One region of the Lysinibacillus sp. FSL W8-0992 genome, then DNA from elsewhere that is predicted to be linked to it. Evidence: riboswitches for the same ligand, from Rfam matches in the RefSeq annotation. Region 1 holds a riboswitch; the other holds the start of a gene.

Region 1 (7,419 bases):
TGACGTATTAGTAATTGGAGGTGGCATTACTGGTGCTGGAATTGCACTCGATGCCGCATCAAGAGGATTATCTGTCGCATTGATTGAGATGCAGGATTTTGCGGCTGGTACATCAAGCCGTTCAACAAAGCTAATTCACGGAGGCCTTCGATATTTAAAACAATTTGATATGGGTGTAGTGGCTGAAGTTGGGCGTGAACGCGAAATCGTTTATGATAATGCTGTTCATGTAACGACGCCTGAAAAGATGCTGTTGCCTTTATATAAGCATGGTTCACTTGGTCCATTTACGACTTCAATAGCATTGAAGGTTTATGACCGATTAGCAGGTGTGAAAAAGCAAGAACGTCGCACAATGTTGAGTGCACAAGAAACAGCAGCGCTTGAGCCATTATTAAAGCGTGATGAGCTCGTTGGCGGCGGCTATTATGTGGAGTATCGTACCGATGATGCACGTTTAACAATTGAAGTGTTAAAAAAAGCGGTTGAATATGGCGCACTTTGTGTAAACTATGCTGAAATGACAGGATTTTTATATAACAAGAAAAAGCTAATTGGGGCAAAAGTAAAAGATCATGTAACAGGAAAAGTAGTGGAAGTTCATGCGGCGCAAATCGTCAACGCTACTGGTCCTTGGGTAGATGAAGTACGACAAAAAGATAAAAGTACGGACAAAAAACAATTACGTCTGACCAAAGGTGTCCATATTGTACTCAATCAAAAGCACTTCCCATTGCAACAGGCAGTCTATTTTGATATTCCAGATGGTCGTATGGCTTTTGCAATTCCACGTGATGGTAAAACATATTTAGGGACAACGGATACAGTTTATGAAGGAAATCCTATACACCCTACTGCAACACAACAAGATGTAGATTATTTAATTGAGGCTGCTAAAAATGTTTTTCCAACAGCCGAAATTACAAGAAAAACAGTTGAATCTTCTTGGGCAGGTGTACGTCCACTTATTTTCGAAAAAGGTAAAGACCCTTCTGAAATTTCGCGTAAAGATGAGATTTGGACAGCATCAAGTGGTTTGATGACCATTGCTGGTGGCAAGCTAACAGGCTACCGCCAAATGGCCGAAACAATTGTTGATAAAATTGTCAAAACACATAAATTTAAGCATGCAAGTCCATGTATGACACGTGAGCTGTCGCTTTCGGGTGCAAAGGGCATTAATGCTATTAATTTCCCTGATTATACTGCATATAAAGCTAGAGAGGGTGTTCAGTATGGCCTGAATTATGATGAAGCAAAGCATCTTGTGCAAAAGTATGGTACAAATGTTGACGCTTTATTTGATCAGGTAAAGTATTTGCATGAGCATGGCAGTACGATGCCTCTCGTGTTACATGCGATGCTGCTCTATGGTATAGAAGCGGAAATGGTTTATACACCTTGTGATTTCTTTATTCGTCGTACGGGATTATTATACTTTGATATTGATGCAGTGAAACGATATAAGGAGCAAGTAATTCAAGTAATGCAACAGCGTTTTCACTACTCAGAATCCCAAAGAAATACTTATGTTGCTCAATTAGAACAAGCCATAATAGATGCGACAAGTTTTGCGGATGTGGAGGTGTAGTAAATGGAAGAGCGTTATATGAAAATGTCGGATGGATATTTTGTGTTTACGCGAACATTGACTCCGGCTATTCCATGCATAGGTCATTTTCATATTTTACATGGCATGGCAGAGCATAGTGGACGTTATCTAAAATTTGCTCGAATACTATGTGCAGCAGGCTATGCAGTTACGATGCATGATCATCGTGGACATGGAGAAACAGCATCTTATAACGGCACATTAGGTTTTTTCGCTGAGAAAAATGGTTTTGACCGTGTTGTTGAAGATGCCCATGAAGTGATAATAACTATGCATGCTCAATTTGCCGATGTGCCTTTCATTTTGTTCGGTCATAGTATGGGTTCTTTTATTGCTAGAAGGTATATTCAGCTTTACGGCAATGGCGTGGATAACGTTATACTTTGTGGAACAGGAAACGTTTCAACATTGCATAAGATTGGACATTATGTTGCACAAGTATTAGCAATGCAGCTGGGCAAAGAGTTGGAGAGCCCTTTATTAAATAAATTGAGTTTTGGGAGCTTCAATAAGCAAGTTCCAAATGCTAAAACAGCGTATGATTGGTTATGTTCTGTAGAGCATGAGGTGCAAAAATATATCGATGATCCATATTGTGGCTTTATACCAACAAACCAATTTTTTGTTGATTTAACGGCTGGCCTTATGGTGCTAAATCGAAAAAAAGAGATTGAAAAAATAAATAAAAACTTACCGATCCTTTTGATAAGTGGTAGCAAGGACCCTGTTGGTGACGCTGGTCAAGGAGTGTATACAGTGGCAGAGCGTTTTGTAGAAGCAGGTATACAGGATGTTACAGTCTATTTATTTGAAGATAAGCGACACGAAATTTTAAATGAAGACAATCATCAGGCGGTTCATCAAGTTTTATTACGGTGGTTAAAAAAGTATGATACAAAATAAAATTCAGCAAGCAGAGGTTGTTGCAATCGTTGGACCAACGGCCTCTGGTAAAACAGCACTGAGCATTGAGCTAGCAAAAAAGTATAATGGTGAAATTATTAATGGCGATTCGATGCAAATTTATAAAGACTTAAATATTGGTACAGCGAAAATTACCGAGGAAGAGATGCAAGGTGTACCACATCATTTATTAAGCTTCAAAGAGCCAACAGAATCATTTTCAGTAGCGGATTATCAAAAACTGGTGCGTGCCAAAATTAGTGAAATACAGGCAGGCGGGAAGTTGCCAATTATTGTTGGAGGCTCTGGGTTATATGTACAAGCAGTGCTCTATGATTTCCAATTTACGGAGGAGCAGGTAGATGAGGTAGCACGTAAGGCATATTATGAGGAGCTAGAAAAGTTGGGTCCTGAAGCAATGCATGCAAAACTATTAGCATTGGATCCGAAAACGGCAGAAACAATTCATCCGAATAATACAAGACGTGTTATTCGAGCATTAGAAATGATTGAATTAAGTGGTGTTTCAAAAGCTTCAGATGAACATAATCGTGGAGAAATCCCCCTTTATCGCCATTTGATTTTAGGGCTTGGAGAAAATATGTCACGCGATGAGCTTTATGATCGCATAAATCGCCGAGTAGATTTGATGATGGACAAAGGGCTGTTACAAGAAGTAAAAGGGTTATGGCAGCAAAATATTCGAGGTGTACAGTCAATACAAGCGATTGGCTATAAGGAATTGTATGATTACTTAGATGGTCGATGCACATTAGAAGAAGCAATTGAAAGTTTAAAACAAAATTCTCGTCGCTACGCGAAAAGACAACTTACTTATTTCCGTAATAAGATGGACATTCATTTTATTGAAAAAGACTAAAAACTTTAATAATTTCTAAAAATTACTAATTGATAAATTGGTATAACATGCTACTATAGGAATGAAGAGGTAGAAAGAGAGTAGGGGAGGCGCAATCTATGAAATCAATCAATTTGCAAGATACGTTTTTGAACCATCTACGTAAAAACAGTGTTTTTGTAACTGTGTTTCTGTTAAACGGGTTCCAGTTAAAAGGAACAGTGAAATCCTATGACAACTTTACAGTATTATTAGTTGATGCTGAAAGCAAACAGCATCTCATTTACAAACACGCAATTTCTACTTTCGTTCCAGCAAAGCAAGTCGAATTTTTAGAGACAGAAGAATAGAGTCATTTTAAGCAGCTAGTGCTACATCACTAGCTGTTTTTTTTCGTTCACGCTATAATGTAATAGGAAATTGATATATTGGAGGACTATAAAGATGAAATCAATGGATACAACGCAATTATTAGAACAACTAGATGCTAACGAAGACCTATACATTATTGATGTGCGAGAAGATGATGAGGTAGCACAAGGTGTCATTCCTGGTGCTAAGCATATAGCGCTTGGAACAATTCCAGAGCGTTTAGATGAGATAGATAGATCTAAGCCTTATATTATCGTATGTAAAGCTGGCGGACGCTCGGCAAATGCATGTGCTTATTTAGAAGCACAAGGCTTTGATGTAACAAATCTTGAAGGCGGCATGCTTGCCTATGATGGGGAATTAGAATTTAAATAATGTAAAGATGAAGGTATTTAACAAGTCAGTTGTTAAATACCTCATTTTTTTTGTTTATATTAAATGATGGCAATGCAAAAAGTGCTGTTACCAAAACTTTTAACAATATTGACACTCAAAAAACTTTGTCGTAAATTTAAAGTAATTACATAAAAGCATTAGGTGCCCACTTTGGGAGAATAGGGAATAAAGTGAAATGCTTTAGCGGTCCCACCACTGTAAAATGGAGTTTTATAGAGAATACCACTAGCGATGGCTGGGAAGGTTCTATAAAATGTTGAGATTGAGCCAGGAGACCTGCCTAATTGCTTCGGATGATATGGACGATGGAAAAGTCTGTAGTTTATTTGTTATGAAATAAACTACAGGCTTTTCTATTTTTTTCATTCTTTTATGTAAAAGGCTAAAAAAAGGAGAGATGATGATGCAATTGCTACAACAAACGATTCAACACATTCAACGTACTAACAACAAAATGATGGAAAATGCGAAGGAACGTATAGATTCTCTTAGCAAGCCACCGAGCAGTTTAGGGAAGCTGGAGTCGCTTGCTATACAACTAACTGGGATTACGGGAGAACTATATCCTAAACTCGATAACAAAGTGATCATCGTATGTGCGGCAGATCACGGTGTTTGTGACGAAGGGGTAACATCGAATCCACAAAACGTAACATTTTTTCAAACATTGAATTTTCCTAAAGGGGTAACAGGTGTTTGTGCTATTGCTAAAATAACAAATGCAAAAATTGTAACGGTGGACGTCGGTGTCAAAGAGGATATTCCGCTTGATGCTGGTGTTTTAATTAAAAAAATTAAATACGGTACGGACAATATGGCGAAAGGTCCGGCGATGACGAGGGAAGAAGCAGTCCAATCAATTGAAGTAGGCATAGAAATAGCGACATCAGAAATAGCAAAAGGGGCAAATGTTCTTGGTACTGGTGAAATGGGGATTGGCAATACAACACCTAGTGCAGCTATATTATCAGTACTTCATGCTTGTCACCCGCATGAAGTGACGGGATTCGGTGCAGGGCTAGGGTCAGGAGGAATTGAACATAAAGTAGCTGTTATTCAAAAGGCTATCGAAATAAACAAACCTAATCGTCATGATGCAATCGATATACTTGCAAAAGTTGGTGGGTTAGAAATAGGGGCTATGGCTGGAGTAATCCTTGCGGCTGCCGCAAATCGCAAACCAGTTGTAATTGATGGCTTTATTTCTACAGTAGCTGCACTAATTGCATATGAGCTTGAACCAAAAGTACAAGACTATATCATACCTTCTCATGCATCAGAAGAACCTGGGGCAAAAATAGCAGCCGAATTGCTAGGAGTAGAGCCGATGCTTCATATGAATATGCGATTGGGAGAGGGCTCTGGCGCAGCATTAGCGTTTCCAATTCTAGACGCAGCTTGTTCGATGATGAGCAATATGGCTACATTAGCAGAGTCTATGGCGCTAATAGATAAATAATAATTGACGAGGAATAAGGTTTGTTCTTAGAGCGAAGGAAATAGTATATGCAATCTAGTTGATGGTAGCGAAGGCGAGTGACTCCTGTGGGAACGCACGCAGCCTAAGTCGCAACAATTCGCGCGACAGCGACGATTACGGCTTACATCGTGCCCGCGGAAAGCACCCGCCGAAGCGGATATTCACGGTAAAGCAAAAAGAGTTCGATTAATGTGATGGTATTTTTACGCTATGTAAGAAGAATGAAACTATAGCTGTTCATTCTTTTGCAGTAAATAAAAAATTAGAAGAGAACACGAGTTGATGGTAGCGAAGGTGGGCGACTCCTGCGGGAACGCACGCAGTGTAAGACGCAACAAACCGCGCGTTAGCGAAGGTTGCGGCTTACGTCGTGCCCGCGGAAAGCGCACACCGAAGCGGACATCAACGATATAGAGTTCGACTAATATGATGACATTTTTACGTTGTACCCGCAGAAAGCACTCGCCGAAGTGGACACAACGGTATAGCCTCTATTAAGCTCGGTTCAACTTCCGTAACGGCAAACGCCATTTCTTCATATATGAAAGAACTCGTAAAACCGTAATGACACCGAATAATACATATAAGAAAATATCGCCTGGTAGTAATTCCAGTCCAATAAGAAGACCTGCAAGTGCTGCCCATACACCGTAAATTTCATCGCGTAACACGAGTGGCTTCCGTCCAGCCAATAAATCCCGAACAATACCACCGCCTGAACCAGTTAAAACAGCAGCAACAATGACTGCACTAATTGGCATATTGAGTTTGACAGCGTACAATGCACCTTGTATAGCAAAAGCCGATAAACCAATAGCATCTGTGAAATTGCCCCAACGATGCCAATGCTGTATTAGATGATGCGGAAAAATAAAAAATATAGTAATTGCAGCAATCGCAATTTGGAACATCATATCTTGCCCCCACAATGTTGTGACAGGTAGACCAATCAGTAAATTACGAATGGCACCTCCACCGAATGCAGTTACAATGCCAAGTATATATACACCGAATAAATCGTATTCTTCTTCCATTGCAATTATTGCCCCGGAAATAGCGAAGGCAATTGTCCCGATGATGCTAAAAACTTCCCAAGCCATCACTTTCCCCCCTTATACGAGAATAATTTGTAGTAAGTCCGCCCCTTAGCTTAGCGCATTTAACAGCTAGACACAATAGCAATTTTTGCAGGGTTGCAAACAAATTGATAAGATAGGAAAGAACAATTTGAAACGGAGACGAAAACAATGACTTTTACAACCCATTTAACAGCAGAAACGTTAACATTAGCGGAAAAAATAGAAGAAAAGGTGCGCCCTTATCATACGAAGGTAGAGAATATGGCGTTCATCAATCAGCAAAAGGTACTTTCCGCATTCAGAGCGCATCAAGTAAGCGATTTTCATTTACATCCGTCAAATGGCTATGGCTATGATGACGAGGGACGTGACAATCTTGAGCGTGTATATGCACAAGTTTTTGGAGCAGAGGCGGCGATTGTCCGTCCGCAAATCATATCTGGTACACATGCGATTACGCTTAGTCTATTCGGTGTGCTACGACCAGGTGATGAATTGCTTTATATTTCAGGTCAACCATATGACACGCTACAATCGATTGTCGATGGTGGTGACAAAGATACGGGCTCGCTGAAGGATTATAAAATTGGTTATCGTCATGTAGATTTGATTGATAACAAAGAAATTGATTGGACTGCAGTTGCTGCAGCTATTACACCAAACACGAAAATGATAGCTATTCAACGTTCAAAAGGCTATGCAACTCGTCCTTCCTTTA
Region 2 (7,419 bases), 1.4 Mb from region 1:
GATACCCTTGTTCTGTAAGTATTGCTGCCATTTCCTCAGCAGTTAGTCTACCAACTAAATGTGGTAGACCTACCTCTGCAAGGCTTGTAGCAGCCGAATCAGTAACAACTGTAGCCGTAATCGCATAGCCCACTGACTGCAATTCAAGTGCTAGATTCCTTGCATCGCTCGTACCTGCTAACATGAAAATCATTTTACTAGCTCCTCGTCATGATGATGATCGTGATGGTGATCATGCTCGTGGTCATGATGGTGGTCATGGTCATGGTCATGGTCATGGTCATGGTCGTGGTCGTGATCATGGTCATGATGGTGATGATGATGCGCATGTCCATGTACCGCCGCATAAGCACGATAATTTTCTAAATCCTGCATACCTGTTGATGTACCATTCACAGCTTGTTCAATACGGTTTAACAACACATTTTGTAAACGATCATGGTAGCCAAAATAATTAGCAATTTGGATATCACAGTCAGGATATTGCTCATTAAATTGCTTGCACATGCCATTCATACGTTCCATTAAAATACCTGTGAATAAAAAGTACGGTAACATAATAATTTTTTTAGCACCGAGCTTGACACAGCGTTCAATGCCTTCTTCAACACGCGGATCTGTCACGCCCATAAATGCGCTTTCCACATACTGAACGTTTAGTTTTTCCCATAACAAACGTGTAATTTTATAAAAATCACCATTTGCCGCTGGGTCACTGCCACCACGTGCAATTAATAAAATAGCAGTATCTTTATGTTCTTCCTCAGTATTGAAGTCGATTTCTGCTAAGCGGTCTTCTAAAATAGCAAAAATTTCGTCATGAATACCGATTGTTTGTCCATACGTGAATGTAATATTTGGATAATGCTCACGTGCATGTTCGATTTCTGCTGGAATATGCATTTTTGAATGACCAGCATGAAGTAAAATAATCGGGATTACATGTACCTCTGTAGCACCCTTCTTCACACAATTCGTTATACCATCTTCAATGTTTGGCGAGGCAAACTCTAAAAAACATGTTTCTACTAAAAAGCTTTCATCGATACGTGGCGTCATTTGCTCTATAAACGTTCGTACCTCGTCATTTCCTGCTGCTAAACGGCTACCATGGCCAACAAATAAAATTGCTTTCATCTTTTATCTCCTCACTAGTCGCCGCACGGAGCTGGCTCTACTTTTATTTTTGACGACATATCTTGATACGTAAAATGCAATATTTTTTTCAACCGTTTGAAGTACTTAAATAAGCGTTCATTTGGATGTGCATTTGCCTTATATTCCTCAATAATGTCTGTAATAAGCGGAATAAGCTGTTCTGGCTCTAGTCCCTCTACAACTGGCTGTGCTGCATGTGCAGTACGCCCTACTGGTTTCGCACCGATAAAAACATCAAATTTACTTTTCCGATAGACGATACCTATATCGTCAAATACTGCACGATAACACGCCATGCCACAGCCATTAAAGCCAATGTTCAGCGTTTTAGGCAACGACAACCCACCAAGTTTTGCTTGAATCTCCTCTGCATATGGAATTGAATCTGCCTTCTCGCCATAACAGAAGTCACAAGCCTTTAATGACAGCACATCCCCAATTGGTGCGAGTAAAAAGCCTACTTCTCTTAACTTTTCAGTAATAATTTCTGGCTCTGTCGTTGGAATTTTTAAATGAATTTGATGGTCAGGTGTATATTCCATCGTGCCTTCATCTCCCACAACTTCAGCTAACGTCATCATTTGCTGTGGAGTGAAAAATTTATTCGCTACCCCAGGACTAACAGCAAGTTCAAAAATCGACTCCATTTTTTGCTGAACTAACTTCGTTGTAGCCTTTGTGACAGTTGTTCCTTTCACCATGGCTAGTGCAGTTGCTGCCATTTCTAGAGATGATTTTTCTTGTACCGATACAGGCGCAGGTGCTATCGCAATACTACTTTTCAGACGTCCTGCATTTGGATCTGCAGCAAAGTCATGACTTGCAGTACCTGTTTCTTGGTTCATTGCCCACGGCTCATTTTCTTCTCTTAAACGCTGGTGTGGACGTAAAGGCTGTTTTTCTTCTCCAAGTGTATATTTGCGCTGATAGCCACGCGGTGTAATCATTTTATTGTCATAGAAAAATGTCGATGAATTTCCAATAATAACTGTAGTTAACATGCCGATATCATGCTCGAGCATCTCTGCTAAAGTCGTCATCGTTATTTCCTGACGATCACGGTAGGCACTTTTCACAAGTCCTACAGGTGTATCCGGTGATCGATATTCTAGTAAAATCCGTTGGGCTTCTACAATTTGACGTGTACGGCGACCACTTTTTGGGTTATATAACGCAATGACAAAATCGGCCATCGCCGCAGCTTCCACACGCTTTGCAATTAAATTCCAAGGTGTTAAATGATCGCTTAAACTAATCGTGCAAGAATCATGCATAATCGGTGCGCCTAGCAAACTTGCACACGAATTAATAGCAGAAATTCCTGGCACAATTTCGACTTCAACACCTGTTGCTTCCGTCCACCCAAGCTCAATTAGTACTTCATATACAAGTCCAGCCATCCCATATACGCCTGAGTCACCACTCGAAATAACAGAAACGATATTTCCAGCCTCCGCTTGACGTACCGCTTCTTGTGCTCGTGACACTTCTTCTGTCATACCAGTACTAACAATCGACTTCGCACTTACTAAATCTTGAATGAGCTCAACATACGTTTTATAACCGATAATAAATTCACTTTGTTGTAATGCCTCTACAGCACGTGTCGTAATATGCTTGAAATCTCCAGGTCCAAAGCCTACAACAAAAATCTTTCCTTTTTGCGCCATTTTTTACCCCTCTTTCACCTTGTCGATGCCTTTAATGGCTGTTGTTTGTGGGGTACGTTGCAACGTACCTTCTGTCAGTGTAAAAACATGCTCGCTGTGTAAAGAATCATGGTTTAAATCTTGTACAAGTGTTCTACCATGCTCAACTGTTGGTATACGATACCAATTTCCCTGTGGGTACGCGATCACAACACAAGCATCTTTACATCTGCCATTACAACGCGTTCTTGTCGTATGTATTTCCTTATCGAGTGCTAATTTCTCTATTTCGTCTCGTATTGCGAGCGTAATTTCCTCAGCTTCTTTTTTCATGCAACTACTACCATTACAAATAAAAAGATGGGTTTTCATGCCCTCTAAATTCCAAGTTGTCATTGCTTTTCTCCCCTCATTCTACTTTTAGGAAAAAGAAAAAACCTTTACTCGATATCGAAGAGTAAAGGTTTTATAGAAGCCAAAATAAAAACGAATATACACGTATCCGCTCTCGCTTCACTTCTCCCTCCGAAAAGTTTGCATATCATCAACTAAGCAGGTTTCCTGACTTAAGCTTCCTCTTACTTTCGCGCCTTCCCAAGTTTTCAGTGGCATTGCGATTTCATCAGCTATTACAGTAGCGGGGGCTGTATCGGATTTACACCGATTTCCCTATTATCTCGAAGTATATCGAGCACTTAATGATGGATTTATATTTAAATTTTGAAATGAAATGTTAATAAAACGAATATAAAACTGTTTCTATCATAGCCTATCATTTTTATACTTTTCAACATTTCTTTTTTATTTATTAGATTTTTAATAAAATTTCAACAAATATTTCATTAAAATTGATAGATTTTCTCTGACATTTATCTGAATTTTCTAGATTGTTATTTTATAAAAAATTTTTTACAAAAAAAAGGATAGCTTATGATTGGAAAAACATGTTACACTTCTTCGTGAAAACTCACAACTTCATCTTTTTTCGGTGCGAAGTGTATACATTTTGCTTAAAAGGGAAGCCGGTTCAAGTCCGGCGCGGTCCCGCCACTGTACTAGGGAATTTTATAGAAAATGTCACTGTCCATAGGACGGGAAGGCCTATAAAATGTTGAACTAAAGCCAGGAGACCTGCCGAGAAAATCGTGATCGTTTCAACCTACGAGGATAGGTGTGCGGCTTGGCAAATGACAGTTCTATTTGCTTTTTCAGCTATGCACTTTTTCCGAAACGGAGAAGTGCTTTTTTTATTGCGCACGCTACATTCGAAAATTACTGTTGAGGAGGAAAGGTTTTGAAATTTTCTTTTTGGAAACTTAGTTATTTCTTAGTGGCTCTTTTACTAGTACCAAAACGAGCGTTTGCCATGCATATCATGGAAGGATTTTTGCCGATTGAATGGGCGATTTTTTGGTGGGTTATTTCGATTCCATTTATTATTTTAGGATTACGTTCTATTCGAAAAACAATTGACGAAAATCCTGAAACGAAAATGATATTAGGCTTATCAGGTGCATTCGCATTCGTCTTATCGGCACTGAAAATTCCATCAGTAACAGGAAGTTGCTCACATCCTACTGGTGTTGGCCTTGGTACAGTTCTTTTCGGACCATTAGCCATGAGTGTGATTGGCACAATCGTTTTATTATTCCAATCATTACTTTTAGCGCATGGTGGTATTACCACTTTAGGTGCGAATGCTTTCTCTATGGCAATTGTAGGACCAATTATTGCGTATTATGTCTTTAAAGGTTCTCAAAAAATCGGTCTATCATTCTCTATTGCTGTCTTTTTTGCAGCGATGCTTGGGGACTTAGGTACATATGTTGTCACTTCAGTTCAATTAGCATTGGCTTTCCCTTCTGAAGTAGGAGGCTTTATGGCTTCATTCACAAAATTTGCAGGTATTTTTGCTTTAACACAAATCCCTCTAGCAATTAGTGAAGGAATTTTAACAGTTATCGTTATGAATTTCTTAAAAAAATACAATGTGAGCGAATTAAAGGCACTACGTGTTTTCTCAGCAAAGGAGGCACATTAGGATGAAGAAAAATTTACTGCTACTAGCTGTCGTTGTACTTTTAGCAATCATCCCTCTTTTCGTACAAAAAGGTGCAGAATTCGGTGGTGCAGACGGAGAAGCTGAAGCTGCAATCGGTGAAATTAATGCAGAATATGAACCATGGTTTGAGAGCTTATGGGAGCCACCAAGTGGTGAAATTGAAAGCTTATTATTCGTATTACAGGCTGCGATTGGTGCTGGCTTTATTGGCTATTTCGTAGGCTATATGCGCGGCAAGCATAAGGAAGGTTAAACGGATGTTACTCATTGATAAGTATGCTTATATGAATAAACTAGCGTCCGTTCATCCGTTAGAAAAAATGACGTTTTCCTTGGGGTTACTGCTATTGTCGCTTATCGTGAGAGATGAACTTATTTCACTCATTACATTTATTGTAATGAGTGCTTTTATCATTTTAGGCGCAAAAATCCCTTTCCAATACTATGCGAAATTACTGCTGTTACCAGGATTTTTTCTGCTATCCAGTTTACTATCTATTTTGATTTCAATTGCACCAAATTCAAGTAACCTCCCAGCACATTTCTGGGCATTTTCTCTTAGTAATTGGACCTTTTTCATCGGAAATGAAAGCATGATCACAGCACGGCAGCTATTGTTCTCTGTATTAGGCAGTATTAGCTGTTTATACTTTTTAATTTTAACGACATCGGTACAATCTATTTGTCACGTCTTACGTCAATGGCGTCTGCCTGCTTTATTTGTAGAATTAGTAGAGCTAACGTATCGATTTATTTTCATCTTTTTAAATAGCATGCAAAAAATTCATCTTGCTCAACAATCACGCCTTGGCTATCAATCACCTATGCAATGGCTACGGTCGATTTCCATGCTTATTGCAGCATTGTTTGCGGAAATGTTTCAACGTAGTCGTGAACTAAATAATGCGATGCAAGCACGTGGTGGCGAATCTGTTTATTGGCAAGACAATGTATGTTATAGCAAGAAAAACTGGTTTGGAATTGTTTTTATATTTTTATTCCTCGTAATATATGGAGGTTTTTTCTCATGACAGAGCTTTATTTTGATCTTAAACATTTATCATATGCCTATGCAGACGGTACCGAGGCACTTACAGATATTTCATTGCAAATTCCAAAGGGGAAAAAAATCGCCCTACTAGGTCATAATGGTGCTGGCAAATCAACACTATTTCAGCATCTAAATGGAATTTTAAAACCGACCGATGGCAGCATTACGTTTTGCAACGAAGCGCTTAGCTATTCTAGAAAAGCATTATCCGCATTACGTCAGCAGGTCGGCATCGTATTCCAAGATGCTGACAATCAACTTTTTTCAGGTACAGTAAAGCAAGATATCGCTTTCGGGCCATTAAATCTTGGCTGGTCTCATGAAAAAATCGAGGAAAAAATCGCCTGGGCAGTAGCACAAACAGAGGTTGAGTCATTACTTGATAAGCCCATACATTTTTTAAGCGTCGGACAGAAAAAACGTGTTGCCATGGCAGGTGTGCTGGCAATGGAACCTTCTGTATTACTATTAGATGAACCGACTGCTGGACTAGACAATTATTATGCTGCACAACTTTTACATTACTTAGCTAAATTAGAAAATGGGGAACGAACTTTTTTATTGGCAACCCATGATATCGCTTTGGCTTATGAATGGGCGGATCAAATAATTGTTATGGAGGCTGGGAAAGTCATTTACAATGGGGACCCGGTCGAATTGTTCTATCAAGAGAAGTTACTTGAACTAGCCCATCTTGAACGACCATGGGTTTTTGAAATAACCCTCGCCTTACAAAACAAAAAGTTATTTGACGTTGGCATGCCTATGCCTCGATCAAAAGAAGACTTACAAACACTTATCGAGCAGCTCTAAATTGTTTGGGTGCCAGGCACTCAAACAATTTTAAAACAATTGAAAAAAATTTATTGAGATATGAAACTTTTCTATTTTCCATCCGTTATAAATAGTGAAATGTCATATTTTACTGAAGGAGGAAAAACAATTGAAAAACTGGGTGATGAAATCAATCGCTGTCGTAGCATGTTCTGCACTAATGGTTCCTGCTGCTTCTGCCTTTGCTGAAGCACCACAGAACCCAGAATTGGTGACAAGTATGCTCGCTAGCAACAAAAGGCAAGCATTAAAGCAGTTCAACGATCAAACAGGAGGAAACGAATGGATTAGTGCCGATACTATTATCGTCAAACATTCGGGTCTTGCGAAGACCGTACATAGTAAAATTGGTTCAAAAGTAATTCGATCGATTCCTTCATTAGGTTACGAAGTAATCCAACTAAAAAAAGGCATAACATTAACAGAGGCTGTTTCGTATTATGCCAAGCAAAACGGAGTCAAAAGTGTATCTCCAAGCTACAAGTACCAGTCCTTTAATAATGCAGTCGATCCAAAGAAAAAGGATATGTATCATATAAATCTACTGCAAATTGATAAGGCTTTATCATTAGCAGGAAATCATGAGGTCAAAGTAGCAGTTATCGATTCTGGTGTAGATTATAAACATCCAGATTTGAAGTCTCAAGTGCTTCCACCTTATAATG

The links. Region 1 has a riboswitch for cobalamin ahead of cobT (nicotinate-nucleotide--dimethylbenzimidazole phosphoribosyltransferase). Riboswitches for the same ligand answer to the same signal wherever they lie in the genome.
Region 2: linked by a shared signal. The riboswitch ahead of NSQ74_RS13435 (energy-coupling factor ABC transporter permease) and the one ahead of cobT (nicotinate-nucleotide--dimethylbenzimidazole phosphoribosyltransferase) in region 1 are both predicted to bind cobalamin.

The regions. Positions count from the first base shown of each region.
Region 1 covers NZ_JBBOZQ010000001.1:4,052,038-4,059,456, reverse strand. Annotated here, with positions in the region: gene NSQ74_RS20350 (glycerol-3-phosphate dehydrogenase/oxidase) at 1-1,591, shown strand, start outside; gene NSQ74_RS20345 (alpha/beta fold hydrolase) at 1,595-2,515, shown strand; gene miaA (tRNA (adenosine(37)-N6)-dimethylallyltransferase MiaA) at 2,502-3,395, shown strand; gene hfq (RNA chaperone Hfq) at 3,494-3,724, shown strand; gene NSQ74_RS20330 (rhodanese-like domain-containing protein) at 3,819-4,121, shown strand; cobalamin riboswitch at 4,265-4,440, shown strand; gene cobT (nicotinate-nucleotide--dimethylbenzimidazole phosphoribosyltransferase) at 4,546-5,601, shown strand; gene NSQ74_RS20320 (trimeric intracellular cation channel family protein) at 6,117-6,722, opposite strand; gene NSQ74_RS20315 (methionine gamma-lyase family protein) at 6,870-7,419, shown strand, end outside.
Region 2 covers NZ_JBBOZQ010000001.1:2,693,958-2,701,376, reverse strand. Annotated here, with positions in the region: gene cobK (precorrin-6A reductase) at 1-193, opposite strand, end outside; gene NSQ74_RS13450 (sirohydrochlorin chelatase) at 190-1,137, opposite strand; gene cobJ (precorrin-3B C(17)-methyltransferase) at 1,152-2,828, opposite strand; gene NSQ74_RS13440 ((2Fe-2S) ferredoxin domain-containing protein) at 2,832-3,203, opposite strand; cobalamin riboswitch at 3,342-3,521, opposite strand; cobalamin riboswitch at 3,777-3,960, shown strand; gene NSQ74_RS13435 (energy-coupling factor ABC transporter permease) at 4,102-4,848, shown strand; gene NSQ74_RS13430 (energy-coupling factor ABC transporter substrate-binding protein) at 4,850-5,122, shown strand; gene cbiQ (cobalt ECF transporter T component CbiQ) at 5,127-5,900, shown strand; gene NSQ74_RS13420 (energy-coupling factor ABC transporter ATP-binding protein) at 5,897-6,733, shown strand; gene NSQ74_RS13415 (S8 family peptidase) at 6,864-7,419, shown strand, end outside.